DNA from 2 places in the Streptomyces sp. NPDC030245 genome. Region 2 is predicted to be linked to the other one. Evidence: predicted binding sites of a transcription regulator. Region 2 holds the regulator's gene; the other holds the start of a gene.
What was found. Region 2 encodes HspR, which represses chaperone genes until heat shock. Its sites were predicted from a motif close to TTGAGNNNNNNNNNCTCAA; they were not measured.
Positions count from the first base shown of each region.

Region 1 (14,787 bases), on a different contig from region 2:
CTGTTCCTCTTCGTCGGTGTGCTCGTCTACGCGTGGATGGCGGCCCGCAAGCAGCGGGCCGCCACCGTGAGCGACTGAGCGGGTTACCTCGCCAGCGGCGCGACGACCCAGCGGCGGGTCTTGAACATGCTGCCCGGCGAGCCGATCTCGATCAGCTTGCGGGCCGCGGGGTACGCCTCGTTGCCCTCCAGCTCATAGCCGACCTCGAAGGTGCCGGGGACGTCGCTGACCTGGGGCGCCCGGGCCGCCGTCGCGGCCTGTGCCGGGTCGTCGGCGGTGACCGTGGCGAGCTGCGCGAGGAGTTTGCGCTGCGCCGCGTCGAGCGCCTTGCGCGGGTCGCGCTCCAGCGGCGCCGCCGCGGCCTTGCCGCCCTTGGGCGACGGCGGTGAGATCTCGGTGCTCGGCTCGCGCGTGCTGCCGGTGGTCCGGCGGGTGGCGATCTCGGCCTGGACGGCGGTGCCGTCGTTGTCGAGCCCGACGCGGATCAGGCCGCGCCCCGGCGTGATGACGGGCACGCCGTCGAAGACCTGCCGGAACGTCACGTGTGTTTGCAGCGTCACCGGGCGCCCGACCTCGGAGCCGTCCTTCGTCCCGGAGTTCTGCATCAGGTCGTGCACGCTGTCGACGACCAGCTCGGCGCCCTCGGCGTACCGCTCGGCGACCGTGCGGGCCGCCTCGATCGCCCGCTCGGTGGGCAGCTGCTGGGTGTTGCGGTGGTTGGGCTCGGCGAGCCTGACCCAGCGGACGCCCTCGGGACCGGTGGAGACGACGCGGTCCCCGGAGGTCGCGTTGAGCACGCCGAGCTCGTCGACCTGCACCTCCTGGAGCGCCGCCGACGGGAAGTCGGCCAGCTGCCCCAGCCTGCCGAGCTCGGCGCTCGGGTCGCGGGGCGCCAGCTGGACGATCTGCTGCTGCCCGGGCAGCCGGGTCAGCGCCTCCCGGACGCCTTCGCGCGCGTAGTACCAGCGCCACGCGTACCAGTTGTCCGGCACGTGCTCGCGGAAGAAGTTCCGCTCGGTGTTGAGGCGGTTGGTGGCCTCGGCCTGGGTGGCGCCGACCGCACACACCGACGGCGCCTGGCCGTGGTAGATGTCCCAGCTGGCGTTGAGCCAGGCGTCGCAGAAGGTCTGTCCGGCCCGCCACTTCTCCCAGAACTTCTTGCCGTAGTCCGGGCTGTCGATGCTGACCGTCTCGAACCCGAAGATCATCCGGAAGCCGATGTTGGGCCCGGCCCAGGTGCGGATCGGCGAGTGCCCGCCGGTGACCTTCAGCGAGTCACAGGTCGACCAGAAGACGTAGTTGGCCTTCTCGTTGCCGAGCGCCATCCGGTTGGAGACGGCGTCGCTGCGCCCGTCCCAGGCGGCGCCGAGCGGCGCGAAGAACACGCCGTTGCCGTCCATGCCGCCGTGGCCGGAGTGGTAGACGGCGCAGACGGCGTCCATGCCGTAGCGGTCCTGCCAGTTGTCGTACGTCTCCTCGTACGCCCACACCTGCGCGCCGCCGTCGGCGAACCAGAAGTTGCGGTCGTAGAACTGCTGGAGGTACGCCAGCCAGCCGGTGGCGTCGGCGTGCGTGTGGTACAGCGGCGACTGGTTGACGAACTTCTGGATGCTGAAGGCGCCCCACCAGCCGAAGGTCGAGTCCCGGTCACCCGCCGCTCCGGGCTTCTCCGGTTCGAGTGGCGACGGACCGCGGTCCGAGTAGTTGATGCGCATGGCCCTACCCCCTGAGAGGATCTCCTCGCCGTCGTCCGCGAGGGGGCCTCAAAGTGTCACCGCGGGCGTGCCTTGCCCAGTTGCCATTCCGGCCATAGGACCCCCGCCACGTGCCTGTTCCCGCACCTCAGAAGCCCCTGTGGCGCGGCGGCCCACACAACGTGTTCGTATCGGGCGACGCGTACCTGCACACCCTGCTCGAACATCTCCCCGGTGCCGGCCGGGCGCCGGGCGGCTCGTATCCGCCGTGGCGACATCGCGTCGGTCGCTTTCCGGCCGGGCATACCGTTCACAGTTCAATGTCACCGGTGAGAAGCGGAGTTGCCCATGCACAGCGCAGAGGATCGGATCGACACCTCGACGGCGCATTCGGCGCGGGTGTACGACTACATCCTGGGCGGCAAGGATCACTACCTCGTCGACGTCGAGGCGGGCGACGCCATGTGCAGGCACTGGCCGGCGCTGCCCGTGCACATGCTGGAGAACCGGCGGTTCATGCACCGTGCCGGGCGGTTCCTCGCCCAGGAGCACGGTGTACGGCAGTTCCTCGACATCGGCACCGGCCTGCCCACCGCCCCCAACCTGCACGAGGTGGTGCAGGGCGTGGCACCGGAGTCCCGCGTGGTCTACGTCGACAACGACCCGATCGTCCTGGCCCACGCCCGCGCCCTGCTCCAGAGCTCGCCGGAGGGGGCGACCGCCTATGTCGACGCCGACATGCACGATCCGGACGCCATCCTGGACAGCCCCGAGTTCCGTGCCCTGGTGGATCTGGACGAGCCGGTCGGCCTGATGGTCATCGGCATACTGCACTTCATCCTGCCGCCGGACGACCGGCGTCTCGTGCGGCGCCTGCTGGAGCCGCTCCCGTCGGGCAGCTTCCTCGCCATGACGATCGGCACCGCCGACTTCGCGCCGGAGGAGGTCGGCCGCGTGGCCGAGGAGTACGAGCGGCAGGGCATGCCCATGGCGCTGCGCGACCTCCCCGCCGCCACCGCCCTGTTCGAGGGCCTGGACCTCCTGGCTCCGGGCGTCACCCAGGTGCACAAGTGGCGTCCCGGCCCCTTGCAGGACGGCATCGACGACGGGGCGATCGCGATGTACGGGGCGGTGGCGAGGAAGCCCTGAGCGGGCCGCTTCGGCCATCGCACGCCGTGCGTGGCGACCGCGCGCCCCGTTTTCGTCCGGAGTGTGATCGGATGGTGGCAACGGAAAATCCGATCACGGATCCGCACTGAAGGGAACACATCGTGGCTACCACTCGCTCCGCGCACACCGTCTGGGAAGGCTCTCTGGCGGAGGGCTCGGGCACCGTCACCTTCGACTCCTCCGGCATCGGGGAGCAGGCGGTGTCCTGGCCGTCGCGCGCCGAGGAGGCGAACGGCAAGACCAGCCCGGAGGAGCTCATCGCCGCCGCGCACTCCAGCTGCTTCTCCATGGCCCTGTCGCACACCCTGACCGGTGCCGGCAACCCGCCCACCCGGCTCACCACCTCCGCCGACGTGACCCTCCAGCCCGGCACGGGCATCACCGGCATCCACCTCACCGTCGAGGGCGTCGTGCCCGGCATCGACGAGGCCGCCTTCGTCGAGGCCGCCGAGAAGGCCAAGGACGGCTGCCCGGTGAGCCAGGCCCTGACGGGCACGACCATCACGCTTTCGGCCAAGCTGGCCTGAGAAAGCCGCAGTTGACAGTGCCGCCGCCCCTGTCGGGGTGGCGGCATTGTCGCGTGCGGCATTGACATCGACCCGCTCAAGTTTTGTGATGGAGAACGGAGTAGACCGGGAAACGGGGGACGTGAGCTCGCGGCGGAAGGGACTGGACCATGGCACGTGCGGTCGGGATCGATCTCGGGACGACGAATTCAGTGGTGGCCGTGCTGGAGGGCGGTGAGCCCACCGTCGTCGCCAACGCGGAGGGCGCGCGCACCACACCCTCCGTCGTCGCCTTCGCGAAGAACGGCGACGTCCTGGTGGGTGAGGTCGCCAAGCGGCAGGCGGTCACCAACGTGGAGCGCACCGCGCGCTCCGTCAAACGCCACATGGGCGACGGCGGCTGGCGCTTCCCGGAGAGCGGCTCCGTGGACGGCACCCGCTACACCGCGCAGGAGCTCTCCGCGCGCGTCCTGCAAAAGCTGAAGCGCGACGCCGAGTCCTATCTCGGCGAGGACGTCACCGACGCGGTGGTCACCGTGCCCGCGTACTTCGACGACACCCAGCGCCAGACCACCAAGGAGGCCGGTGAGATCGCGGGGCTCAACGTCCTGCGCATCATCAACGAACCCACCGCGGCGGCCCTCGCCTACGGCCTCGACAAGGGCGACGACCAGACCGTCCTCGTCTTCGACCTCGGCGGCGGCACCTTCGACGTCTCGCTCCTGGAGATGGGCGAGGGCGTCATCGAGGTGAAGGCCACCAACGGCGACACGCAGCTCGGCGGCGACGACTGGGACCAGCGGATCGTCGAATACCTGGTGCGGCAGTTCAAGAACGGGCACGGCGTGGACCTCGGCAAGGACAAGATGGCGCTCCAGCGGCTGCGTGAGGGCGCCGAGAAGGCGAAGATCGAGCTGTCCTCGTCGAGCGAGACGGACATCAACCTGCCCTACATCACCGCCTCCGCGGAAGGCCCGCTGCACCTGGCCGAAAAACTGACACGCGCTCAGTTCCAGGAGCTGACGGCCGACTTGCTGGACCGCTGCAAGGAGCCCTTCCACCAGGCGGTGCGGGACGCGGGCGTCCAGCTCTCCGCCGTGGACCACGTCATCCTGGTCGGCGGCTCCACGCGGATGCCCGCGGTGACCGACCTGGTCAGGGAGCTCACCGGCAAGGATCCGCACAAGGGCGTCAACCCCGACGAGGTCGTCGCGCTCGGCGCGGCGCTCCAGGCCGGAGTCATCCGCGGCGACGTGAAGGACGTGCTCCTGCTCGACGTGACACCGCTCTCCCTCGGCATCGAGACCAAGGGCGGCATCATGACGAAGCTCATCGAGCGCAACACCACGATTCCCACCCGGCGTTCGGAGACCTTCTCCACCGCCGAGGACAACCAGCCCTCGGTCGGCATCCAGGTCTTCCAGGGCGAGCGGGAGATCGCCGCGTACAACAAGAAGCTCGGCGTCTTCGACCTGACAGGCCTGCCGCCCGCGCCGCGCGGCGTTCCGAAGATCGAGGTCACCTTCGACATCGACGCCAACGGAATCATGCATGTCTCGGCGAAGGACCAGGCCACCGGGCGCGAGCAGCGCATGACGGTGACCGGCGGTTCCGCGCTGCCCAAGGACGACATCAACCGCATGGTGCGGGAGGCCGAGGAGCACGCGGAGGAGGACCGCAAACGCCGTGAGGCGGCCGAGGTCCGCAACCAGGCGGAGCAGCTCGTCTACCAGACGGAGCGGTTCCTGCGCGAGAACGGCGAGCGGGTGCCGGCGGACACCAGGACCGAAGTGGAGTCGGTGTCCGACGAGTTGAAGGGCCTGTTGAAGAACCGGGCGGACGACACGGCGGCCCTGCGCGCCGGCGCGGAGAAGCTCGCCGCGGTCAGCCAGAAGATGGGCCAGGCGATGTACGCGGACTCCGGCGGGGGAGCCCAGCAGGAGACGGCCGCGGAAGCCCCCGCCGAGGAGGGAGTGGTGGACGCGGAGATCGTGGACGAGGAGGACAAGCCCGCCGGAGAGAAGGGCGACGGGGACAAGGGCGGCGGCCGATAGGCGCTGTGGGGGCGGACGGGGGTCACGACCCCGTCCGCTCCCAGCCCCGCCGCTCCGGCCGCGCGCCCAGCCGCTTCGGGTCCCGGCTGCGGTAGACCACGTACGGACGGAAGAGGTACTGGAGCGGGGCGCTGAACATGTGGACGAGCCGGGTGAACGGCACCAGCGCGAACAGCACCATCCCGACCACCGCGTGGATCTCGTACAGCAGCGGCACGCCCGTCATCCGGTCGATGTCCGGCTGGAGCGTGAACAGGCTGCGCGCCCACGGCGCGATGGACGTGCGGTAGTCGTAGCCGTCGCCGGACGAGTGCATCAGCTTCGCCACCATGCCGAGCACGATCGCCGCGAACAGCACCAGGTACATCAGCTTGTCGTTGGCGGTCGTGGCCCGGAACACCGGCGTGTTGGTCCGCCGCCGGTACAGCAGCAGCAGGATGCCGAGGACCAGGAGCACACCGGCCGCCGTGCCGCCGTACAGCGAGAACAGGTGGTACGTGTGTTCGCTCACGCCCGCCTTCTCGGTCCACGACTCCGGCAGGAACAGCCCGACCAGATGGCCCACGAGCACGAAGAGGATGCCGTAGTGGAACATCGGTGAGGCGATGTTCAGGAGCTTGGACTCGTAGACCTGGGAGGAGCGGGTCGTCCAGCCGAACTTGTCGTAGCGGTAGCGCCAGACCGTGCCCGCGACGAGCAGGACGAAGGCCAGGTAGGGGAGCACACCCCACAGCAGCGTCTTCATGAAGGGGCCTCCCCGACGAGTGCGAAGGGCTGGAGGCCGACGTCCTCGCGCGGCGGCCCCGAGCGGGCGAGGGCCAGCGCCTCCGCACGGTCCTTCGGCGAGGGGCCCGGCAGCGTCGCGCACACCGCCTCGACGACGGACGCGTACGGGGTGCCGTGGTCGGCGAGCGCGATCCGCAGCAGCTCCAGGCCGCCGCGGTGCTCGTTCAGGAGGAGCGGGCCCGCGTGCGCCGAGAACTCCAGGACCGCGGGCAGGAAGTCAGGCAGCTCCTCGCCGGTGAACTCCAGGCCGTGCGCGCGGTAGACCTCCTTGAAGCGGACCAGGGCCATGCCGCGCCGCCGGGTGTCGCCCTCCCGCCACCAGCTCAGATACAGGCTGTGGCGGTTCTTGAAGTCGAAGACCTGGACGTAGTGCGCGGCGAGCTCGCGGGGCGAGGCGGCCGAGGCGTACTCCAGGAAGCCGTGCAGCTCCGCGGGCGCGGCTTCCCGCAGCAGCGGCAGCCGCGCGCGGAACTCGTCGTCCGGATAGGCCAGGCAGAGCGCCGCCGCCTGGTACAGCACCGCGTGCCGGGTCACGTCTCGTCCTCCTGGGGCGCGTGGGCCTTCTCGACCGCGCTCGGCTGCTCGTCGGTGGTCTGCCTGGCCCGCAGCGTGTGGAAGTTCTCGATGGTGACGAGCGGCAGCTGCCTGCGACCGGAGTCCTGGCCGAACGGCCCGTCGCCGCCCATCCCGGGACCGCCCTCGAAGTCGAGGCTGCACGAGTCCGAGCCCTCGGGCAGCGCGGACTCCTCCAGGCGCCGCGCGTCGGCGACCGCCGCGGTCGGGATGACGTACCGCTCCTCGTACTTCGCGATCGCGAGCAGCCGGTACATCTCCTCGATCTCCTGGCCCGACATCCCCACCGCCGCCGCGGTCGAACCGTCCGGCGGGTCGCCGAGGTTGATGGCCCGCATGTGGGCCCGCATCGCGGCCAGCTTCTCCAGCGAGGCCCGCACGGGCCCCACGTCCCCGGCGGTGAAGATCTCCGCGAGGTATTCGAGGGGGATGCGCAGCGTGTCGATGGCGCCGAAGAGATTGCCCAGGTCCTCGCCGTCGTGGCCGGTCTCCGTCAGCGCGTCGACCACCGGGGAGAGCGGCGGGATGTACCAGACCATCGGCATGGTGCGGTACTCCGGGTGCAGCGGGAGCGCCACCTTGTACGTGCTGATCAGCGCGTGCACGGGGGAGCGGCGCGCCGCCTCGATCCAGTCGTACGAGATCCCGTCCCGCTCCGCCGCGCGCCGCACCTCGGGGTCCTCGGGGTCGAGGAAGACACCCAACTGGGCCTCGTACAACTTGCGTTCGTCGGGCTCGGACGCGGCGGCCGTCACCTTGTCGGCGTCGTACAGGATCACGCCGAGATAGCGCAGCCGGCCCACGCACGTCTCCGAGCAGACGGTCGGCAGCCCGACCTCGACGCGCGGATAGCACAGCGTGCACTTCTCGGCCTTGCCGGTGCGGTGGTTGAAGTAGACCTTCTTGTACGGGCAGCCGGTCACGCACTTGCGCCAGCCCCGGCAGTGGTCCTGGTCGACGAGGACGATGCCGTCCTCCGACCGCTTGTACATCGCGCCGGACGGACAGGACGCCACACAGGACGGGTTGAGGCAGTGCTCGCAGATGCGGGGCAGATAGAACATGAAGGTCTGCTCGAAGGTGAACTTCACCTTGTCCGCGACCTGTTGGCGGGTCCTGGCGACCATCGGGTCGAGGTCGCCGTGCTCGGTGGCGCCGCCGAGGTTGTCGTCCCAGTTCGACGACCACTCGATCTTCATGGGTTTGCCGCTGATCAGGGAGCGGGGTTCGGCCACCGGGTAGTCGTCGCCGAGCGGGGCGTCGGTGAGGTTCCGGTACTCGTACGTCCAGGGCTCGTAGTAGTCCTTGATCTCGGGAAGCTTCGGGTTGGAGAAGATCTCCAGGAGCGACTTGATCCGGCCGCCGTTCTTCAGCTTCAGCGCGCCGCGCTTGTTCAGCTCCCAGCCGCCGCGCCACTTCTCCTGGTCCTCGTAGCGGCGCGGGTAGCCCTGGCCGGGCCGGGTCTCGACGTTGTTGAACCAGACGTACTCCATGCCGTCGCGGTTGGTCCACGCCTGCTTGCAGGTGACCGAGCAGGTGTGACACCCGATGCACTTGTCGAGGTTCATCACCATCGCGATCTGCGCCATACAGCGTCCGATAGTTCCTGCGTCACGGGTCATCAGTACGCGACCTCCTGGCTGCGACGGCGGATGACCGTCACCTCGTCCCGCTGGTTGCCCGTCGGGCCGAGGTAGTTGAACGCCCACGACAACTGCGCGTAGCCGCCGATGAGATGGGAGGGCTTGAGGATCAGACGGGTCAGGGAGTTGTGGATGCCGCCACGCTTGCCGGTGGTCTCCGCCCTGGGGACGTTCACGGTGCGTTCCTGGGCGTGGTGCATGTAGACCGTGCCGGCCGGCATGCGGTGCGAGACGATCGCACGCGCCACCACCACGCCGTTCCGGTTGACGGCTTCGATCCAGTCGTTGTCCCGCACGCCGATCGCCTCCGCGTCCTGCGGCGCCATCCAGACGCACTGGCCGCCGCGCGAGAGGGAGAGCATGAAGAGGTTGTCCTGATACTCGGAGTGGATCGACCACTTGTTGTGCGGCGTGAGGTAACGGACCGTCACCTCGCGTTCGCCGTCCGAGCCGAGCCGCGGCTCGCCGAAGAGCCGGTTCATGTCCAGCGGCGGCCGGTAGACGGGCAGCGCCTCGCCCAGCTCGTGCATCCAGTCGTGGTCGATGAAGAAGTGCTGGCGGCCGGTGAGCGTGTGCCAGGGCTTCAGATGCTCCGTGTTGAGCGTGAACGCCGTGTATCTGCGCCCGCCCGCCTCGCTGCCGCTCCACTCGGGCGACGTGATCACCGGCACGGGCGCGGCCTGCGTGTCGGCGTAGGTGATGCGTTTGCCCTCGTGCTCGGCGGCCAGGTGCGCCATCTCCTGGCCGGTGCGTTCCTCCAGGGTGTGGAAGCCCTGGGTGGCGAGGCGTCCGTTCGTCGTGCCGGACAGCGCGAGGATGGTGTTGGCGGCCTTCACCGCGGTGTCCAGGGCGGGGCGGCCGGCCGCGGGCCCGGCGCGCACGACGCCGTTGCGCTCGCGCAGCTCCTCGACCTCCTGACCGGGGTGGAAGGTGATGCCCTTCACCGGCAGCCCCAGCGTCTCCACGAGCGGGCCGAGCGCGGCGAACTTCGCGCCGATCGCGGTGTAGTCGCGCTCCACGACCGCCAGGTTCGGCATCGTCCTGCCCGGCACCGGCTCGCACTCGCCCTTGCGCCAGTCCAGGACGACCCCGCCGGGCTGCGCGGTCTCGCCCGGCGTGTCGTGCTGGAGCGCGGTGGCGACGACGTCCTTGCGCACACCCAGGTGGCCGACGGCCAGCTCGCTGAGCCGGTCGGCGATGGCGCGGAACGTGTCGAAGTCGGTGCGGGCCTGCCAGGGCGGGTCGACGGCCGGGGTGAAGGAGTGCACGTAGGGGTGCATGTCCGTGGTCGACAGGTCGTGCTTCTCGTACCAGGTGGCGGCGGGCAGTACGACGTCGGAGAGCAGCGTCGACGACGTCTGGCGGAAGTCCAGGGAGACGAGCAGGTCGAGCTTGCCCTCGGGCGCCTCGGCCCGCCACGCGACCGTGGACGGGCGCTCGTGCGGGTCCGCCTCCGCCGCCCGCAGCGACGAGTGCGTGCCCAGCAGGTGCTTCGTGAAGTACTCGGCGCCCTTGGCGGACGAGCCGAGGAGGTTGGCGCGCCACAGCGTCAGGACGCGCGGCCAGTTCTCGGGGGCGTCCGGGTCTTCGCAGGCGAACTTGAGGGTGCCCGCCTTGAGTTCGTCGACGACGTTGGCCACCGGGTCGTCCGTCGTCGCGGCGAGGTCCAGGGGGTTGCGGTCGAACGTCGGGTACGAGGGCATCCAGCCGGTCCGCGCCGAAAGGGCCAGGCAGTCGGCGCCCGTCAGACCCGCGAAGCGGCCCTCGCCCAGCGGTGAGGCGAGCACGTCCGCCGCGAACCTGTCGTAACGCCACTGGTCGGTGTTGAGGAACCAGTACGCGGTGCCGATCATCTGCCGCGGTGGCCTGCTCCAGTCGTTGGCGCTCGCGAGCGTGGCCCAGCCGGTGTTCGGACGGCACTTCTCCTGCCCGACGTAGTGCGCCCAGCCGCCGCCGTTGCGGCCCTGGCAGCCGGTGAGCTGGAGCAGCGCGAGGAAGGCGCGGTAGATCGTCTCGGAGTGGAACCAGTGGTTGGTCCCCGCCCCCATGAGGATCATGCAGCGGCCGTGCGACTTCTCGGCCGTCGCGGCGAACTCGCGGGCGATCCGCACGCACTTGGCGGCGGGGACGGAGGTGTGGACCTCCTGCCAGGCGGGCGTGCCGGGCTGGGAGGCGTCCTCGTACGACGTGGGCCACGTGCCCGGCAGCCCCTCGCGCCCGACGCCGTACTGCGCGAGCAGCAGATCGAAGACCGTGGTGACCAGCGGCCCGTCCTGCCCGCCGAGCCGGGTGGCGGGAACCCCGCGCCGCACGACCTCGCCGCGGCCCTGCCCGTGCGTGCCGCCCTCGGTGTCGAACCGGGGCAGCAGCACCTCGATACCCGCCGCGACCGCCGAGCCCTGGAGGGTCAGGAGCGGCTCGATGTCGCCGAGCTCCAGATTCCACCTGCCCTTGCCGGAGTCGGTCCAGCGGAAGCCCAGCGAGCCGTTCGGCACGGCCGGCCGGCCGGTCTTCGCGTCGAGCACCGCCGTCTTCCAGTCGCCGCCCTCTCCCGCGTCACCGAGGTCGGTGGCGCGCAGGAACTTCGAGGGCACGTACGCGCCGTCGCGCTCGGTGAGCGTCACCAGGAACGGCAGGTCGGTGAACCGGCGGACGTAGTCCGTGAAGAACTCCGTCCGCCGGTCGACGAAGAACTCCTTGAGGACGACGTGCCCCATCGCGATCGCCAGCGCCCCGTCGGTGCCCGGATGCGGATGCAGCCACTCGTCGGCGAACTTGGCGTTGTCGGCGTAGTCGGGCGCCACCACGACGACCTTCTGGCCCCGGTAGCGCGCCTCCGCCATCCAGTGGGCGTCGGGCGTCCTGGTCACCGGCACATTGGAGCCCCACATCATCAGATACGCGGCGTCCCACCAGTCACCCGACTCCGGCACGTCGGTCTGGTCGCCGAAGACCTGCGGCGAGGCGACCGGCAGGTCCGCGTACCAGTCGTAGAAGGAGAGCATCGGCGCGCCGATGAGGCTCATGAAGCGGGCGCCGGCCGCGTGCGACACCATCGACATCGCGGGAATGGGGGAGAAGCCCGCGACCCGGTCGGGGCCGTGCGTCCTGATCGTGTGCACGTGCGCGGCCGCGATGATCTCGACGGCCTCGTCCCAGGTCGCCCGCACCAACCCGCCCTTGCCGCGCGCCTGTTGGTACGTCCGGCGGCGCTCCGGGTCGCCCTGGATGTCCGCCCACGCGAGCACCGGGTCCTTCAGGCGCGCCTTCGCCTCCCGGTACATGTCGATGAGGACACCGCGCACATACGGGTAGCGCACGCGCGTGGGGGAGTACGTGTACCAGGAGAACGCGGCGCCCCGCGGGCAGCCGCGCGGTTCGTACTCGGGGCGGTCGGGGCCGACGCTCGGATAGTCGGTGGCCTGCGACTCCCAGGTGATGATGCCGTCCTTGACGTACACCTTCCAGCGGCAGGAGCCGGTGCAGTTCACGCCGTGCGTCGAGTTCACGACCTTGTCGTGGCTCCACCGGTCCCGGTAGAAGGCGTCCGCGTCCCGGCCGCCCGTCAGCCGGACGCTGTGCAGGTCGGGGGCGGCGGTGCCGCGCCGGAAGAACCTGCCCGCCCGCAGCAGGGCGGCGGCGGGCTCGGTCGTCTCTGTCACCGTGGCGCTCCCTAGGTCTGCCTCCCCCGAACGTAGGGGCGGGACCGGCGGCGCACCCGTCGGCGTCGGCCGTACGGGTTGCCGGGCGGCCCGCGCGGCATTACCCGTGACGGGGCGCAGGGCGGCCGCGCGGCATTACTTGTGACGGGGCGCAGGGCGGCCGCGCGGCATTACCCGTGACGTAATCGACCGGTCGGCGCGGGCGCGACAGAGTGATGCCACCGGATCCGGTCCGGCGCACTCCGGACCGGGTCCGGCACCGCGAAACGGTCCGGCGGTGCGCATTGCGCACCGGATCCGGCGCCCGAAAGGGTCCGGCGCACTGCGCACTCCGCACCGGACCCGGCACCCGAAAACCGTCCCCGCTGGGAGGCATCCGCCATGGCCACGTCCACGTACCCGCTCGCCGCGCTCGCCCGCACCACCGACCCGACCACGATGCTGCGCCGCTTCCTCGGCCTGGACGCGGTCGTGACCGCCGGCAACGGCATCGCGTACGCCGCCGCCTCGGGCCCCCTCGGCGACTTCCTCGGCGTCGACTCCGGGCTGCTCCTCGGCCTCGGCGTCTTCCTCACCCTGTTCGGCGCGGGCGTCGGCTCCCTCGCCTGGCGCAAGAGCCCGCCCAAGCTCGCCGTGCGGGCGGTCGTCGAGGCGAACGCCCTCTGGGCGGTGGCCAGTGTCGTCGCCCTCGTCGGCTGGCTCTCGCCCAGCACGGCCGGAGCGGTCTGGATCCCGCTCCAGGCCGCGACCGTCGGCGGCTTCGCGGCGCTTCAGTACGCGGCGCTGCGGGCGCTCAAGCCCTGACGGCCACGGCCACGGCCACGCACGTCTAGGACATGTGCGCCTGGAGGTACTTCGACGTCGCCGGGTCGGCCGGGAGCAGCGTCTCGATGGCCAGCTCGGCGACCGTCACGTCCATCGGCGTGTTGAACGTCGAGATCGACGAGATGAAGGACAGCACGTGCCCGTCGTGCTCGATCCGCAGGGGCAGCGCGAAGTACGGCACCTCCGCCCCCGCCTCGAAGGCGTCGACGCCGGGATCCGCCACCGGATACGCCGCCACCTCCTCGTAGACCGCCCGCAGCGCGTCCGAACGCTGCAACGCGATCTGCCGCTCCATCTGGTGCAGCAGGTGTCCCCGCCACTCCCGCAGATTGCGGATCCGGGGCGCCAGGCCCTCCGGGTGGAGCGTCAGCCGCATCGCGTTCAGGGGCGGCTCCAGCAGATGCCCGGGAACGCCGTCGAGCATCATCGAGATGCCGCGGTTCGCCGCGACGACGTCGTACGCCGCGTCGACCACCAGCGCCGGATAGGGCTCGTAGCCCGCCAGGAGCTGTTCGAGGCCCTCGCGCAGCGTGCCCATGGCGGGGTCGTCCAGCGAGGTCTCCCGGAACCGGGGAGCGTAACCGGCCGCCAGGAGCAGCGAGTTGCGCTCCCGCACCGGCACGTCGAGGTGGTCGGCGATGCGCAGCAGGAACTCCTCGCTCGGGCGCGACCTGCCCGTCTCGACGAAGCTGATGTGCCGCGCGGAGGAGTCGGCGCGCAGGGCCAGCTCCAGCTGGCTCACCCGGCGCCGCTCGCGCCAGCCGCGCAGCAGCGGACCCACTCCGGTGCCGCTCGCGACGGTCTTCCCCGTGTTCTCCGTCTGTCCCTTGGCCTTGCCTCTGGTGCTCCCCTTGGCGGGCGCGGCGGTTGTCATACGTAGAAGGTAATCGAAACAATTTGTGGCAGGGTGAGGCGAAGACCGACTTCACGGAAGGCTTCACGGAAGGAGCGTGGCCCATGCCGCCCGAACCGCTCTCGCAGAAGGAGATCGAGGACCGCCTCGCGGAGCTGCCCGGCTGGTCCCTGGAGGCGGGCAGGCTCACCCGCTCCTACCGGCTCGGCTCGCACTTCGCGGCGACCGGACTCGTCGTCCACATCGCGCGGACGCAGGAGGAGCTCGGCCACCACTCCGACCTGACCCTCGGCTACAACACCGTCACGCTCACCGTGCACACGCACAGCGCGGGCGGCGCGCTCACCGAACTCGACTTCGAACTCGCGCGCAGAGTGCGGGAGTTGGCGCCCGCGCACGGGGCGGGCTGACCGCCGATGCTGGACTACAGCAAGGAGGCCGACCGGTACGACGCCTCGCGCGGCGGCGAACCCCGCGCCGCTGCCGCCGCCGAAGCGGTCCTCGGCCTCATGCCGGCCGACACCGGCACACTCCTCGATGTCGCCTGCGGCACCGGCCTGGTCACCCGCCGCCTCGCCGAGCGGCCGGGGCTGCGGGTGACCGGGGTGGACGCCGCGTACCGCATGGCCCGGATGGCCGCGGACCGCGTCCCCGGCGCCATCGTGCTCGGCGACAGCCGCCGACTCCCGTTCCCCGACGCGTCGTTCGACGCCGTCACCACCGTATGGCTGCTGCATCTCCTCTCGGGGCCCGAGGAGACGTCGTCGGTCGTCGCCGAGTGCGCGCGGGTGCTGCGGCCCGGCGGCATCTACGTCACCACCGTGGACAAGGCCGCCTCGCACGACGTGCGCAGCGACATCGACGCCGTGCTCGCGCCGCGCCCGGTGCGGCTCGCGGTCGACCGGGTCGAGGCCGTCGACGCCTACGCCGCCGAGCACGGTCTCACGCCGGCCGGGCGGGCGCGGTTCCGCGGCCACGGGCAGGGCCGCACGCCCCGCTCCACGGTCGACGACCTGCGGCG
Region 1 is NZ_JBVICF010000013.1:142,969-157,755, reverse strand. Features, by position in the region: gene ACZ4Z4_RS31010 (amino acid permease) at 1-78, shown strand, start outside; gene ACZ4Z4_RS31005 (DUF6345 domain-containing protein) at 84-1,715, opposite strand; gene ACZ4Z4_RS31000 (SAM-dependent methyltransferase) at 2,043-2,843, shown strand; gene ACZ4Z4_RS30995 (OsmC family protein) at 2,966-3,391, shown strand; gene dnaK (molecular chaperone DnaK) at 3,541-5,424, shown strand; gene narI (respiratory nitrate reductase subunit gamma) at 5,447-6,169, opposite strand; gene narJ (nitrate reductase molybdenum cofactor assembly chaperone) at 6,166-6,744, opposite strand; gene narH (nitrate reductase subunit beta) at 6,741-8,372, opposite strand; gene ACZ4Z4_RS30970 (nitrate reductase subunit alpha) at 8,405-12,088, opposite strand; gene ACZ4Z4_RS30965 (hypothetical protein) at 12,470-12,892, shown strand; gene ACZ4Z4_RS30960 (helix-turn-helix domain-containing protein) at 12,918-13,787, opposite strand; gene ACZ4Z4_RS30955 (4a-hydroxytetrahydrobiopterin dehydratase) at 13,871-14,176, shown strand; gene ACZ4Z4_RS30950 (class I SAM-dependent methyltransferase) at 14,183-14,787, shown strand, end outside.
Region 1: a site for HspR is predicted at 3,453-3,471, ahead of dnaK (molecular chaperone DnaK). Genes of this name have one in related genera too.

Region 2 (14,787 bases):
GGCGTCCAACGCTCCATAGCCAAACTCCTCGTCGAAGGCCACGTCGACGAGGCCATCGCCCGCCGCCTCGGCATGAACGTCCGCACCTGCCGCGCCCACATAGCGAAGATCGCCGCCGCCCTCGGCAGCGGCAGCCGCGCCCAACTCGGCTACCTGATCGCCCAGTCCGGCATCCTCGACCAGGACCACCCGAAGTGACCGCCCGACCTCAGTCTTCCCCACGGCCCGAGCGACACGCCCCTCGACGGGAACCCCCACGGTGAAGTGAACGCACGCGCATACAATCGCGTCGCTTGAAGCACCGGGGAGGGGACGCCACATGGTCGCCGAGCATGTGCCGCACGGGGTCGAGGAACTCTGCGAAGCAGGCTCAGCCATCTACAGCCGCGCACTTCGGGCAGGGCGGATCCGCAGCAAGGAAGCCGAAGCGAGCCCCTGTCTCATCGACTTCGGCCTGCTGCATCCTGACATCGACAATACGCAGTGGCTCCACCCCACCCCGCCCGCCGCAGCCCTCCCCCACCTGCTTCGCGTCATAGAGGACCGCATAAGCCATCACCGGCGCCGGGAGGAGAAGCTGACGGCGACGTTCAGCTCCTTTCTCTCCCTGGGCAGCCAGGTCACCGCCGGCGGCGAGACCTCCGCCATCACCGTCCTGGACGGCATGGCACGCATCGACGCGGCGATAGACCAAGCGGTCGCGGAAACCTTCGAGGAAGTGCTCACCGTGCAACCCGGTGGGGCCCGCCTGCCCAAGCAGATGGCGGAATCACTGCCCCGCGGACAGGAGATCCTGTCCCGAGGCGGCCGCATGCGCACTCTCTACCAGCACACAACGCGCCATTCCCTACCGGTCCTCGCACACTACGAACAACTCCGCGGCGACGCCGAAGTCCGCACCCTCGACGAAGTCACCGAACGCCTCTTCGTCTTCGACCGGTCCGTGGCCTTCATTCCGGCCGTCAAGGACCCGAAGCGTCCCGTGGCCCTGGAGATCCGGCACGCGGCCATCGTCGACTACCTCGTCACCACCTTCTACCGCCTGTGGCGCCTGGCGACGCCGATGTTCCCGTACACCGCACCGCAAGCCCCACGGGACGGCATCACCACACGGCAAAGAGCCATCGCCGGCCTCCTCATAGAAGGCCTCACCGACGCCGAGATCGCCACCCGCCTCGGCATGAACATCCGCACCGCCCGCGTCCACATCGCCAAACTCGCCGCCACCCTCGGCAGCAACAGCCGCGCCCAACTCGGATATCTGATAGGTCAAGCAGGGATTCTCGAGCAGGGGCGACCCCAGAACCGGACACCCTGAAACAGCCGTCCAGAAGCAGACACTTCACCTGCGGCATCCGGCCCCGGCTCACCCCGCCTGCATAGAATCGCGACGCTTCAACCAGGCAGGAGGGGGCTCGCATGGCCACGAAGCACTTACCGCACTCGTTCGAGGAAATCTGTGAAGCCGGGTTGTCCGTCTACGCCCGCGCCCTGCGTGAAGGCCGGATCAACCGCAACGCCGCCGAACCGGCCCCGTGCCTCGTCCGTCTCGGCCTCCTGCAACCCGGCCCCGACGACCCGCAGTGGCTGCACCCCACCAGCACCACCGTCACCGTGCTCGACGGACTCGACCGCATCAACGCGGCCATCGACCGCGCCATGAACGAGGTCACCGAGGAGTTCCTGGCCGTCCAGCCCGGCGGTACCCGGCCCCCCGAGACCTTGGCCGAAGTCTTCCCCCGGGACCAGGCCATCCTCACCCGGGGCTGCCGGATGCGGACCCTCTACCAGCACACAACGCGCCATTCTCTGCCCGTGCTCGCCTACTTCGAACAGCTCGACGGCGACACCGAGGCGCGCACCCTCCACGAGGTCACCGACCGGCTCTTCGTCTTCGACCGGACCGTGGCGTTCATCCCGGCGAGCAAGGACCGCAGCGTCGCCCTCGAACTGCGCCAGCCCGCCCTCGTCGAGTACTTCGCCACCACCTTCTGGCGGCTGTGGCGCCTGGCCACCCCCATGTGGCCGCAAGCCGCTCCCCAACCCGCCGAGAACGGCATCACCCCCCGACAGCACGCCATCGCCGGCCTCCTCGTCGAAGGCCTCACCGACGCCGAGATCGCCACCCGCCTCGGCATGAACATCCGCACCGCCCGCGTCCACATCGCCAAACTCGCCGCCACCCTCGGCAGCAACAGCCGCGCCCAACTGGGGTATCTCATAGCGCGGTCAGGAGTTCTTGAGCGGAGTTCTTGATCGGAGTTCTTGATCGGGGGCCCGCCTAGCCCCCGGGGGGCCAGTTCGGTCCGTGATGTGCGTATTGCGCCCTCTTGTTCCCTCCTCAGCTCGCTGCACCGCAACAAGATGGCGCTACCGCCGCGCCTCCCCGCACGGCAAGCTCGGTGCAGCGGCGGGGGCATCTAGTCGGCCCCCTCCCGCTTCCCCCGAGCGCCCCGGCTGGCTGCTCCCCCGTAGCCGCCCGGGGCGCTCTCACGTCACGGCGTCAAAGAGCCGCCCCACTCGCGCAGCAGTTCCTCGCGCTCCGACGCCCGCGGCGACCCGCCCTCGTGGCGGCGGCCCCAGTCGGACATCGCGGCCAGCGTGGTGAGAAGGGTGCCCGCGCCTTCGGTGAGGTGGGCGAGGAGGGCTCGGGAGAGGTCGTACTCCGTGCGGGAGTAGCCGACCGCCGCCGCCGTGTACGCCGTCAGTTCCGTCTCCTCGCCCTCGGCGTCCGTGAGCCGCACCGTCATCGTCGGAGCCTCGTCGCCGCCGCCGAGGCCCACCGTCAGGGCCAGGTCGACGACCACGCCCACGTGCCGCTTCAGGGACTTCACGGGGACGTCGTCGACGGTCAGCGCGCGCACGTCCTCCCACGGCCACATGCCGGACTGCTTGTCGCCGAGGGCCAGTACGCCCTCCGGCGTCAGCCGCACCCCGGGAGCGAGCCCGGCCGGCTTCGCCCCCACGTACACATCGCCCTCGGCGATCCAGAACAGGCCCACCATGGCCATGTCAGTTCAACTCCCCGTACCCGTACACACGTACGCCCATACACACGTCGAAGCGGGGCCGGGAGGTCATCAAACCTCCCGGCCCCGCTTCAGCGTACTCAGCCCGTGACCGGGACGAACCGGCCGCGGGAACTACTGCTCCGTCGCCCTCTTGGGGCGCCACACCACCAGCGCGCTCGCCTGCTGCACGTCCTGGTAGGGGACGAGGTCACGGCGGTACGAGGCGTGCACCGCCGCTTCGCGCTGCTGCATCGCCGCGGCGGCGCCGTCCACGGCCGCGGAGAGCTCCGCGACCCGCGACTGGAGCGCCGCGACCTGGTTCTCCAGCTCGATGATGCGCTTGATGCCGGCGAGGTTGATGCCCTCTTCCTGCGACAGCTGCTGCACCGTGCGGAGCAGCTCGATGTCGCGGGCGGAATAGCGTCGGCCGCGGCCCGCCGTGCGGTCCGGGGAGACCAGACCCAAGCGGTCGTACTGCCGCAGGGTCTGCGGGTGCAGACCGCTCAGCTGGGCGGCCACCGAGATGACGTACACGGGTGTCTCGTCGGTGAGTTGGTACGGATTATGACGACGGCCGACCCTATCCATGGGTCACGCTCCCTTCGCGGCCTGGAACAGTTCTGCCCGCGGGTCGTCGCCCGCAGTCGCCTTGCGGTAGGACTCCAGAGCTTCCTTCGCCGAGTCCGACAGGGATGTCGGGACCGACACCTCCACCGTCACCAGGAGGTCGCCCCGGGTGCCGTCCTTGCGGACCGCGCCCTTTCCGCGGGCCCGCATCGTACGACCGTTCGGCGTGCCTGCGGGGAGCTTCAGGGTGACGGGTGGCCCACCCAGGGTGGGCACCTTCACCTCGCCGCCCAGCGTCGCCTCCGGGTACGTCACCGGAACCGTGACCGTGAGGTTGTCGCCCTTGCGGCCGAAGACCGGGTGGCTGTCGACGTGCACGACGACATAGAGGTCGCCCGCCGGACCACCCCGCTCGCCGGGCGCGCCCTTGCCGCGCAGGCGGATGCGCTGCCCGTCCGAGACACCGGCCGGGATCCGCACCTGCATGGTGCGCGACGACTTGGCGCGGCCGCTGCCGCCGCAGACCTCGCAGGGGTCCTGGGCGATGAGCCCACGGCCCTTGCAGTCCATGCACGGGTCGGTGAGGGAGAACCCTCCGCCGCCGCCCCGCGAGACCTGGCCCGTGCCGACGCAGGTCGGGCACACGCGCGGTGTGCCGTTCTTGTCGCCGGTGCCGGAGCACGCCTTGCAGGCGGCCTGGGAGGACATGCGGAGCGGCACCGTCGCGCCGTCCACCGCCTCCGTGAAGCTGAGCGTGACCTCGGACTCGATGTCCTGGCCGCGCCTCGGCTGCGTACGCGTGCCGGCTCCGGCACCCGCGCCGCCGCGGTTGAACAGGCCCCCGAAGACGTCACCGAGACCGCCCCCGAAGCCGCCGGCCGCTCCACCGCCACCCGGGCCGCCGCCTCCGAAGAGGTCGCCCAGGTCGAAGTTGAACGATCCGCCGCCGGCTCCGGGGCCCTGCCGGAATCCACCGTTGCCGAAGAGAGCACGCGCTTCGTCGTACTCCTTGCGCTTCTTGGGGTCCCCGAGGACGTCGTTCGCCTCGGAGATCTCCTTGAAGCGCTCCTCCGCCTTGGTGTTGCCCTTGTTGGCGTCCGGGTGGTTCTCGCGGGCGAGCTTCCGGTACGCCTTCTTGATCTCGGCTTCGGTGGCGTCCTTGGGGACGCCGAGGACCTTGTAGTAGTCCTTCTCGATGAAGTCCTTGGTGCTCATCCCCGACGTCCCTCCTCACTCATGTCGTGACCGTCAGCCCTCGTCCGGGCCACCGGTCTCCTTCTCGTCCGTCTTCTGCTCCGCGGCCGCGGAGCCGGCGGAGCCCGCGGAGGCCGTGGAGCCGTCGGAATCCTCGCCCTTGACGGTCTGCGCGCCGGGCTGCGGCTCGGCGACGGCCACCCGCGCGGGGCGGATGGTGCGCTCGCCGATCCGGTACCCCGGCTGAAGGATCGCGACGCAGGTCGTCTCGGTGACGTCCGGTGCGTAGCTGTGCATCAGGGCTTCGTGGATCGTCGGGTCGAAGGGCTCGCCCTCCTTGCCGAACTGCTGGAGGCCCATCTTGGCGACGACGGTCTCCAGCGACTCGGCGACCGACTTGAAGCCGCCGACCAGCTCGCCGTGCTCACGCGCGCGGCCGATGTCGTCGAGGGTGGGGAGGAGCTCGGAGAGGAGGTTCGCCGAGGCGATCTCCTTCACCGCGACCTTGTCCCGCTCCACCCGACGGCGGTAGTTCTGGTACTCGGCCTGAAGCCGCTGGAGGTCCGCGGTGCGCTCGTTGAGCGCGGAGCGCACCTGGTCCAGCTGGGCGGTCAGGCCCACATCCTGGGCGGACGTCTTGCTCTCTGCTGCGTCCCCGGCCGGGGCCGCCGGGCCCTCCTCGGTGGAGGGCTCGGCGGCCTTCGGCGCCGCGTCATCAGGGGTGGCGCCGGAGGGGACGTCAGGCTTCTCGGCGTCCTCGCCGAAGCCCGGGGTCTCCTCGGTCATCAGGCGGCGCCACCCTTCGCGTCTCCGGGCTTCTCGTCGTCGACGATCTCGGCGTCGACGACTCCGTCGTCCTCCTTGGCCTGGTCGGCACCCGGGGCGGCGCCCTCGGGACCGCCCGCGGCCTGCGCGCCCTGGGCGTCGGCGTACATCGCCTGGCCCAGCTTCTGCGAGACGGCGGCGACCTTCTCGGTGGCGGTGCGGATCTCGGCCGTGTCCTCGCCCTTGAGCTTCTCCTTCAGCTCATTGACGGCTTCCTCGACCTCGGTCTTCACGTCACCGGGGACCTTTTCCTCGTTGTCCTTGAGGAACTTCTCGGTCTGGTAGACGAGCTGCTCGCCCTGGTTGCGGGCCTCGGCGGCCTCGCGGCGGGCGTGGTCCTCGTCCGCGTACTTCTCGGCCTCTTCGCGCATCCGGTTGACCTCGTCCTTCGGCAGCGAGGAGCCACCGGTGACGGTCATCTTCTGCTCCTTGCCCGTGCCGAGGTCCTTCGCGGTCACGTGCATGATGCCGTTGGCGTCGATGTCGAAGGAGACCTCGATCTGCGGGACGCCGCGCGGGGCCGGCGGCAGGCCCGTCAGCTCGAACATGCCGAGCTTCTTGTTGTACGCCGCGATCTCGCGCTCGCCCTGGTAGACCTGGATCTGCACCGACGGCTGGTTGTCCTCGGCCGTCGTGAAGATCTCCGACCGCTTGGTCGGGATGGTCGTGTTGCGCTCGATGAGCTTCGTCATGATGCCGCCCTTGGTCTCGATGCCGAGGGAGAGCGGGGTCACGTCGAGGAGCAGGACGTCCTTGACCTCACCCTTGAGGACACCGGCCTGGAGCGAGGCGCCGATGGCGACGACCTCGTCCGGGTTCACACCCTTGTTGGCGTCCTTGCCGCCGGTGAGCTCCTTGACGAGCTCGGCGACGGCGGGCATGCGGGTGGAGCCACCGACGAGAACGACGTGGTCGATCTCGCTCAGCTGGATGCCCGCGTCCTTGATGACGTTGTGGAACGGGGTCTTGCAGCGCTCCAGGAGGTCGGACGTGAGCTGCTGGAACTGGGCGCGCGTGAGCTTCTCGTCCAGGTGCAGCGGGCCCTCGGCGGAGGCCGTGATGTAGGGCAGGTTGATCGTGGTCTCCGTGGAGGAGGACAGCTCGATCTTGGCCTTCTCGGCCGCCTCGCGCAGGCGCTGGAGCGCCATCTTGTCCTTGGAGAGGTCCACGCCGTGGCCGTTGTTGAACTGCTTGACCAGGTAGTCGACGACGCGCTGGTCCCAGTCGTCACCACCGAGGTGGTTGTCGCCGTTCGTGGCCTTCACCTCGACGACGCCGTCGCCGATCTCGAGGAGCGAGACGTCGAAGGTGCCGCCACCGAGGTCGAAGACCAGAATGGTCTGGTCGTCCTTGTCGAGGCCGTAGGCAAGGGCGGCGGCGGTCGGCTCGTTGACAATACGCAGGACGTTCAGGCCCGCGATCTCGCCGGCCTCCTTGGTGGCCTGGCGCTCGGAGTCGTTGAAGTACGCCGGGACGGTGATGACCGCGTCGGCCACCTTCTCGCCCAGGTACGACTCGGCGTCGCGCTTCAGCTTCTGAAGGATGAACGCCGAGATCTGCTGGGGGTTGAATCCCTTGTCGTCGATGTCCACCTTCCAGTCGGTGCCCATGTGGCGCTTGACCGACCGGATGGTCCTGTCGACGTTCGTGACCGCCTGGCGCTTGGCGACCTCGCCGACGAGCACCTCGCCGTTCTTCGCGAAGGCGACGACGGACGGCGTGGTCCTGGCGCCCTCGGCGTTGGTGATGACGGTGGGCTCGCCGCCTTCGAGAACGCTGACGACGGAGTTAGTCGTGCCCAGGTCGATGCCGACCGCACGTGCCATTTCGGTTCCTCCAGATGTACTTCTTGAGTGGATCTGACTCAAGCATGCATGAGCGCTGCGTCGGCGTCAACAGATGTGAGTCTGGGGCACTCAAGTCTTATCCCGCGCTTACGCGCAGGTATGGGGCCTCCCGGGGGTGGTTTTTCGGCCGCGGGCGCGTCGTGGCTGGTCGCGCAGTTCCCCGCGCCCCTGAACAGCGCCACCGCGGCCGGCGGCGTCAGGCGCCGCTCAGGGTTGCCTGAGCGACGCAGATCACCGGGTTGCTGGCTACAGTGCGGCGGAGTAAGTGGGTAGTCTCAGACGGACTGCATAAGTTACCGCTTAGTAATAGTTCGCCTCGCAGGCCCGAGGAGCCCCCAATGCAACTCGCCGCGATCATCGTGTCGCTGGTCCTAATCGCGGTCGGCGTCGCGCTGTTCGGCCGTGCCATCGTGCAGATCTACAAGTTCGTACGGCTCGGTCAGCCCGTGCCCGCCGGACTCAGGACCGACAACCCGGTCCAGCGCACCCTCACCGTGGTCAAGGAGTTCCTCGGCCACACGCGCATGAACAGGTGGGGCATCGTCGGCTTCGCGCACTGGTTCGTGGCGGTGGGCTTCTTCTCGCTGCTGCTGACGATCGTCAACGCCTTCGGCCAGCTCTTCCAGGCCGACTGGATCCTGCCGGTCATCGGTGACTGGGCGCCGTACAACGTCTTCGTCGAGTTCATCGGCACCATGACCGTGCTCGGCATCCTCACGCTGATCGTCATCCGGCAGCTGAACAAGCCCGGAAAGCCGGGCCGCAAGTCCCGCTTCGCGGGATCGAAGACCGGCCAGGCGTACTTCGTCGAGTCCGTCATCCTCATCGTCGGCGTCTGCATCTTCACGCTGCACGCCCTGGAGGGTGCCCAGCACCACGTCGACAGCTACGAGGCGTCGTTCTTCATCTCGTACCCGGTGGTCCAGTGGTTCGCGGACATGGACCTCTCCACCCTCCAGAACCTCACGTATTTCTTCGCCGGGCTGAAGATCGCGACCTCCTTCATCTGGATGATCGTCGTCTCCCTGAACACCAACATGGGTGTGGCCTGGCACCGCTTCCTCGCCTTCCCGAACATCTGGTTCAAGCGCGAGGCGGACGGCGGTACGACGCTCGGCGAGCTTCAGCCCATGACGTCGGGCGGCAAGCCGATCGACTGGGAGGACCCGGCCGACGACGCCGTCTTCGGTGTCTCCCAGGTCGAGCAGTTCAGCTGGAAGGGCATCCTCGACTTCTCCACCTGCACCGAGTGCGGCCGCTGCCAGTCGCAGTGCCCCGCCTGGAACACCGGCAAGCCGCTCTCCCCCAAGCTCCTCATCATGTCGCTGCGCGACCACGCGCACGCCAAGGCCCCGTACCTGCTCGCGGGCGGCGGCAAGACGATGGAGGGCGAGGAGAAGGCGACCGAGGAGCAGCTGAAGGACGTGCCCGCCGCCGCCCTCGCGGAGGCCGAGCGCCCGCTCATCGGCACGTACGAGGAGAACGGCGTCATCGACCCGGACGTCCTGTGGTCCTGCACCACCTGCGGCGCCTGCGTCGAGCAGTGCCCGGTCGACATCGAGCACATCGACCACATCGTCGACATGCGCCGCTACCAGGTGATGATCGAGTCCGCGTTCCCGTCCGAGGCGGGCACGATGCTCAAGAACCTGGAGAAGAAGGGCAACCCCTGGGGCCTCGCCAAGAAGCAGCGCCTGGAGTGGACGAAGGAAGTCGACTTCGAGGTGCCGGTCGTCGGCAAGGACGTCGAGGACCTCACCGAGGTCGAGTACCTGTACTGGGTCGGCTGCGCCGGCGCCCTGGAGGACCGCGCCAAGAAGACCACGAAGGCCTTCGCGGAGCTCCTGCACATCGCGGGCGTCAAGTTCGCGATCATGGGCGGCGACGAGAAGTGCACCGGTGACTCGGCGCGGCGCCTGGGCAACGAGCCGCTGTTCCAGCAGCTCGGCCAGGAGAACGTCATGACGCTGAACGCGGCGTTCGGCGAGGAGTTCGACGACGACGGCAAGGTCACGCCCGAGTCGCGGAAGCCGAAGACGGCCAAGAAGATCGTCTCGACCTGCCCGCACTGCTTCAACACCATCGCCAACGAGTACCCGCAGCTCGGCGGCGACTACGAGGTCATCCACCACACGCAGCTGCTCCAGCACCTCATCGACGAGGGCAAACTGATCCCGGTGACGCCGGTCGAGGGCCTCATCACCTACCACGACCCGTGCTACCTGGGCCGCCACAACAAGGTCTACACGCCCCCGCGCGAGATCATGTCGTCCGTCCCCGGCCTGCGCCAGCAGGAGATGCACCGCCACAAGGAGCGCGGCTTCTGCTGCGGCGCCGGTGGTGCGCGCATGTGGATGGAGGAGCGCATCGGCAAGCGCATCAACACGGAGCGGGTCGACGAGGCGCTGTCGCTCAACCCCGACATCGTCTCGACCGCCTGCCCGTTCTGCCTCGTCATGCTCACGGACTCCGTGAACGGCAAGAAGAACGACGGCCAGGCCAAGGAGTCCCTCCAGGTCGTGGACGTCGCGCAGCTCCTCCTCGACTCCGTGAAGACGCCGGTCGACCCGGCGGGCGACGCCGAGTCGGCGGACGAGCCGGAACCCGAGCCGGTGAAGTAACGGCACGTCACAACGGTGCAGGCCGGTTCCGCCTTCGGGCGGGACCGGCCTGTTCGCGTTGCATCCATGGGTACCGCGTCACTACTTCGGGTCGCGGTTGAACTTCGACGTCGACCAGAAGTAGCCGAGCACCGCGAGCCCCAGGCACCAGCCGGCGGCGAGCCATCCGTGGTGCCCGATCTCGCTGCCGAGCAGCAGGCCGCGCAGGGTCTCGATGGCGGGGGTGAACGGCTGGTACTCGGCGATCGGCTGGAACCAGCCGGGCATCGAGTCGACCGGCGTGAAGGCGCTGGAGAGGAGCGGCAGCAGGATCAGCGGCATCGCGTTGTTGCCGGCGGCCTCGGCGTTCGGGCTGACCAGGCCCATGCCGACCGCGATCCAGGTCAGAGCCGTCGCGAAGAGCACGATCAGCCCGAACGCGGCCAGCCATTCCAGTACGGAGGCGTCGGTGGACCGGAAGCCGATGGCCACGCCGATGGCGCCGACGAGGACGACGCTCGCGACCGCTTGCAGCACGCTGCCGACGACGTGCCCGATGAGCACCGAAGGGCGGTGGATGGCCATCGTGCGGAAGCGGGCGATGATGCCTTCGGTCATGTCGTTGCAGACGGAGACCGCGGTTCCGATCACGGTGCTGCCGATGGTCATCAGGAGCAGGCCGGGGACGACGTACGCGATGTAGGCGGAGCGATCCGCGCCCCCGCTGCCGTCACCGATTCCTGAACTCATCGCGTCGCCGAATATGTAGACGAAGAGCAGCAACAGCATGACCGGGGTGAGCAGCAGGTTGAGGGTGAGGGACGGGTAGCGGCGGGCGTGGAGAAGGTTGCGGCGCAGCATCGTGGACGAGTCGCGCACGGCGAGGGAGAAGGGGCTGGCACTCATCGGACGCTCTCCTGTGTCTGGTCGCGGACGTCGGTGCCGCCGGTGAGGGCGAAGAAGACGTCGTCGAGGTCGGGGGTGTGGACGGTCAGCTGGTCCGCTTCGATGCCGGCGCTGTCGAGCCGGTCGAGGACGGCGCGCAGGGCGCGCTGACTGCCGTCGCTGGCGAGGTGCAGGGCGAGTGCTTCGTCGTCACGGGTGGCGTCGGGCAGGGCGCGGGCGGCGCTCCGATAGGCGGCAGGATCGCTGAAGCGCAGCCGCACATGCCCGCCCGGGACGAGCCGCTTCAACTCCTCCGCACTGCCTTCGGCAGCGATGGCCCCGTCGTTCAGGACCGCAATACGATCGGCGAGCTGATCGGCCTCTTCCAGGTACTGGGTGGTGAGGAAGACGGTGACGCCGTCGGCGACGAGACCGCGGATGATCTGCCACATGTTGTGACGGGAGCGCGGATCGAGGCCGGTGGTCGGTTCGTCGAGGAAGATGATGCGCGGGCTGCCGACCAGGGTCATGGCGATGTCGAGCCGACGCTTCATACCACCGGAGTAAGTAGCGGCAGGCTTCTTGGCGACGCCACCGAGATCAAACCGCTCCAGCAGCTCGGCGACGACCTGCCGCCCTTCTCTCCGGCCCAGATGGTGCAGGTCGGCCATGAGGAGCATGTTCTCCTCGCCGGTGATGAGGCCGTCGACGGCGGAGAACTGTCCGGTGACGCCGATGGCGGCGCGTACGGCCTGGGGGTCGGTGGCGATGTCGTGTCCGGCGATGCGGGCCTGGCCGCCGTCGGCGGTGATGAGGGTGGAGAGGATCTTGACGGCGGTGGTCTTGCCGGCGCCGTTCGGGCCGAGCAGGGAGAAGACGCTGCCGGCCGGCACGGCCAGATCGATGCCGTCGAGGACCGTCTTGTCCCCGTACGCCTTGCGCAACCCGTACGCCGCGATGGCCAGGTCGTCCGTCATGGTGACTGCTCCTTCAGAGGCTTGTGGCAACGGTCAGAGGCTGCGGGCGGCGATGTCGCCGTAGGAGGTGGTCGCGCGGATGGACAGGCCGGCGTCGGGGCCCTCGGCGTTCATGAGGGCGTTGTGGATCCGGCCGTAGGTGGTGCCGGCGTCCAGGGAGGCGGAGACGCCGCGGGCGACGCCGACCGAGATGTCCCCGGCCTCGGTGCGCAGGTCGAGGGCGCCGCGGACGGCTTCGGCGACGCGGATGGCGCCCTTCTGGACGTCGACCTTCGCGGCCCCGGTGAGCCGGCCCACCGCGACGTCCCCCGCCATCAGGGAGAGGACGGCGTCCGCGGCCTCGTCGAGCTTGACCGAGCCCTGCGCGGCCTCGAAGACGACGTCACCGAGGCGTCCGACGCCACGCAGCTCGCCGGCGGCCGCCTTGGCCTCGACCTTGGATCCGGCGGGCAGCTGAACGGTGATCTCGACCGATCCGGCGCCGTTGCCGAGGAGGCGGTTCTTCGGCTCGGCGGCCTCGATCCGCAGGACGCCGTCGCCGTACGCGACGACGATCCGCTCCGCCGCCTTCACGTCCTTGCCGTTCGAGGCGTCGGCGGGCCGGACCTCGACGGCGGTGTCGTCGCGGTCGGCGGCGATGAGCTGGATGCGGCCGGCGGGGATGTCGAGGACGGCGGAGATGGGGGCGGGGGTGGCGAACTTCTGCATGGTGTGCTCCTTGGGTTGGGCCCGGTTGGGCTTGCGGGGCTCGGTGTTTCCGACGAGAGAAAAGCTACGTTGCATTCATGGACGAGGCAACAACTTCGTTGCATCTGACTCCTGTATACGCAGGCCAGAGGCCCCATTTCATTGCAACAACTGTAAATTCAAGGCAACGATGACGAACGCACTCGTTGCAATGGGTTGAAACTGAACGCTAAGCTGACGGCACCAAGGACGACCGCGAGGAGAACGTGATGCCGGGAGGCAGACTCACCCAGCAGGAACGCCGGCAGATCGCGTCGGGGCTGGCCGACGAGCTCGCCTACGCGGAGATCGCCAGGCGCCTGGACCGCCCCACCTCGACGATCACGCGCGAGGTCATGCGCAATGGCGGTCCCACCGCCTACCGCGCCGACCTGGCGCACCGCGCCACCGAGCACCGCGCCCACCGGCGCAAGCAGTCAGCGCCCCGGGGGACGCAGGCCGCCCGACGGGCCTCTGCTTCGACGGCCTCTTCGCAGGCCCATGGGCGCGACGACGAGGCGGTGCGCGAGTACGAGGAGTTGCTCGCCACCGTCTTCATGCAGTCGGGCCTGCCGAAGATGACCGCCCGGGTGCTGGTCGCCGTCTCCGTGAGCGACACGGGCAGCCTCACCGCGTCCGAACTCGTCCAGCACCTTCAGGTCAGCCCGGCGTCGATCTCCAAGGCGGTGGCGTTCCTCGACAGCCAGGGTCTGATCCGCCGGGAGCGCGACGACCGCCGTCGCGAGCGCTATGTCGTCGACAACGACGTCTGGTACCAGTCGATGATCGCCAGCGCCCGGGCCCACACCCAGCTCGTCGAGACGGCGCGGCAGGGTGTCGTCGTCCTCGGCCCCGACACCCCGGCCGGCGCCCGCCTCGAAAACGTCGCCCGTTTCGTGGACTTCGTCTCCGAGAGCATTGTTCGGGCGGCGGAGCAGGCGCGGGAGATTCTGTACACGAAGCCGGATGCTGGCGGTGCCCGGGCGGGGGACTGAGGGAGTCTTCGGTGGGCCGGTGCCTTTGCTGGTGGCCGGGGCCGCCCGGTTTTTGCGGAGTGTGGCGCCTCCGGGCCGCCAGTAAAGGGCGCTCCTGCGTCGCGTCGGCTCCGCCGATTCCGCTCCGCTCCACCCTTGACTGCCGCCCCTCCACCGCACGTCGACTTTGCCCCGGCCGGCCAGGGGTGGGGCGACGGGACTCGCGGGCTGGGCCATCCCCTTTCATCGCCGTGTGCGGCCCGGCCCAACGTAAGCCGACGCCACCGTCGAGGTGGCCGACCCCGGCTACGCCGCTCGGGCCATCCGCTTGCGCTGCCGGGTGCGGACCGGCCCAACGTAGGCGCGCGCCCCGGTCGAGGCTCGGCCACCCGCGCGGCCCGGCGGCCGGGTCATCACCTCACGCGGCCGGGTGCGGCCCGGCTCAACGTGGGCTGCCCGGTGTGGTGTGGTGTGGTTGTAGCGTCGTCGGGCATGCGGGGACCGCCCCCCTCCTCCCCCCGGCACCTACTTCCGCAAAGTTGTGAATGGAGGGTCCGCGCGCCCCCTTGCCACACCCCACGCGCCGTCCCGCATGCCCATCCGTCGCAGGTTTCTGGCGCACGGGGCTTCGCACGCTGGGGGCGCATTGGCCGTGTGGTGGGGGGCGTGCGGCAAACGCATTCGCAACTTCGCGAAAGTAGGTCCCGGGTGCCCTTCCGGCCGGGCGGCGCATTGCGTGCATACAGGGGGCGCGCGGCCTCCTCATTCACAACTTTGCGGAAGTAGGTGCCGGGGGGAGGGGGCGGGCCCGGGCTTGCCAGCACATCGACCACCCCTCCCCGCGCGAGCCGAGAACGCGAGCGGCGAGGCCCGACCGGGCGGCTGAGCCGGGGCCGGGACCCGCACCGCGATGGGCTGGTCGGCACCCGGCAATGAAGGCGCGTGACCTGGCCGCCAAGCCGGGCGGGCGACTGCGCCCCAACCGGGTCCCGCGCCCGCGTTATGGCGGGCGGCACCCGGCCGCGAAAGGTGGTGGCCCGAGCGGCGAAACCGTATGGGCGGCTGGCTGCGCCCCGACCGTGGCTCGTGCCGCGCTGGGCCGGTCCGCACCCGGCGATGAAGGCCGCTGACCCGGCCACCGGCCCGCGCGGGTAGCCGCGCCCCAAGCGTGACGTCGACAC
Region 2 is NZ_JBVICF010000007.1:289,990-304,776, forward strand. Features, by position in the region: gene ACZ4Z4_RS20925 (helix-turn-helix transcriptional regulator) at 1-198, shown strand, start outside; gene ACZ4Z4_RS20930 (helix-turn-helix transcriptional regulator) at 320-1,318, shown strand; gene ACZ4Z4_RS20935 (helix-turn-helix transcriptional regulator) at 1,420-2,256, shown strand; gene ACZ4Z4_RS20940 (hypothetical protein) at 2,496-3,011, opposite strand; gene ACZ4Z4_RS20945 (heat shock protein transcriptional repressor HspR) at 3,144-3,599, opposite strand; gene dnaJ (molecular chaperone DnaJ) at 3,603-4,793, opposite strand; gene grpE (nucleotide exchange factor GrpE) at 4,827-5,558, opposite strand; gene dnaK (molecular chaperone DnaK) at 5,558-7,423, opposite strand; gene ACZ4Z4_RS20965 ((Fe-S)-binding protein) at 7,783-10,065, shown strand; gene ACZ4Z4_RS20970 (ABC transporter permease) at 10,147-10,950, opposite strand; gene ACZ4Z4_RS20975 (ATP-binding cassette domain-containing protein) at 10,947-11,906, opposite strand; gene ACZ4Z4_RS20980 (DUF4097 family beta strand repeat-containing protein) at 11,940-12,614, opposite strand; gene ACZ4Z4_RS20985 (helix-turn-helix domain-containing protein) at 12,863-13,627, shown strand.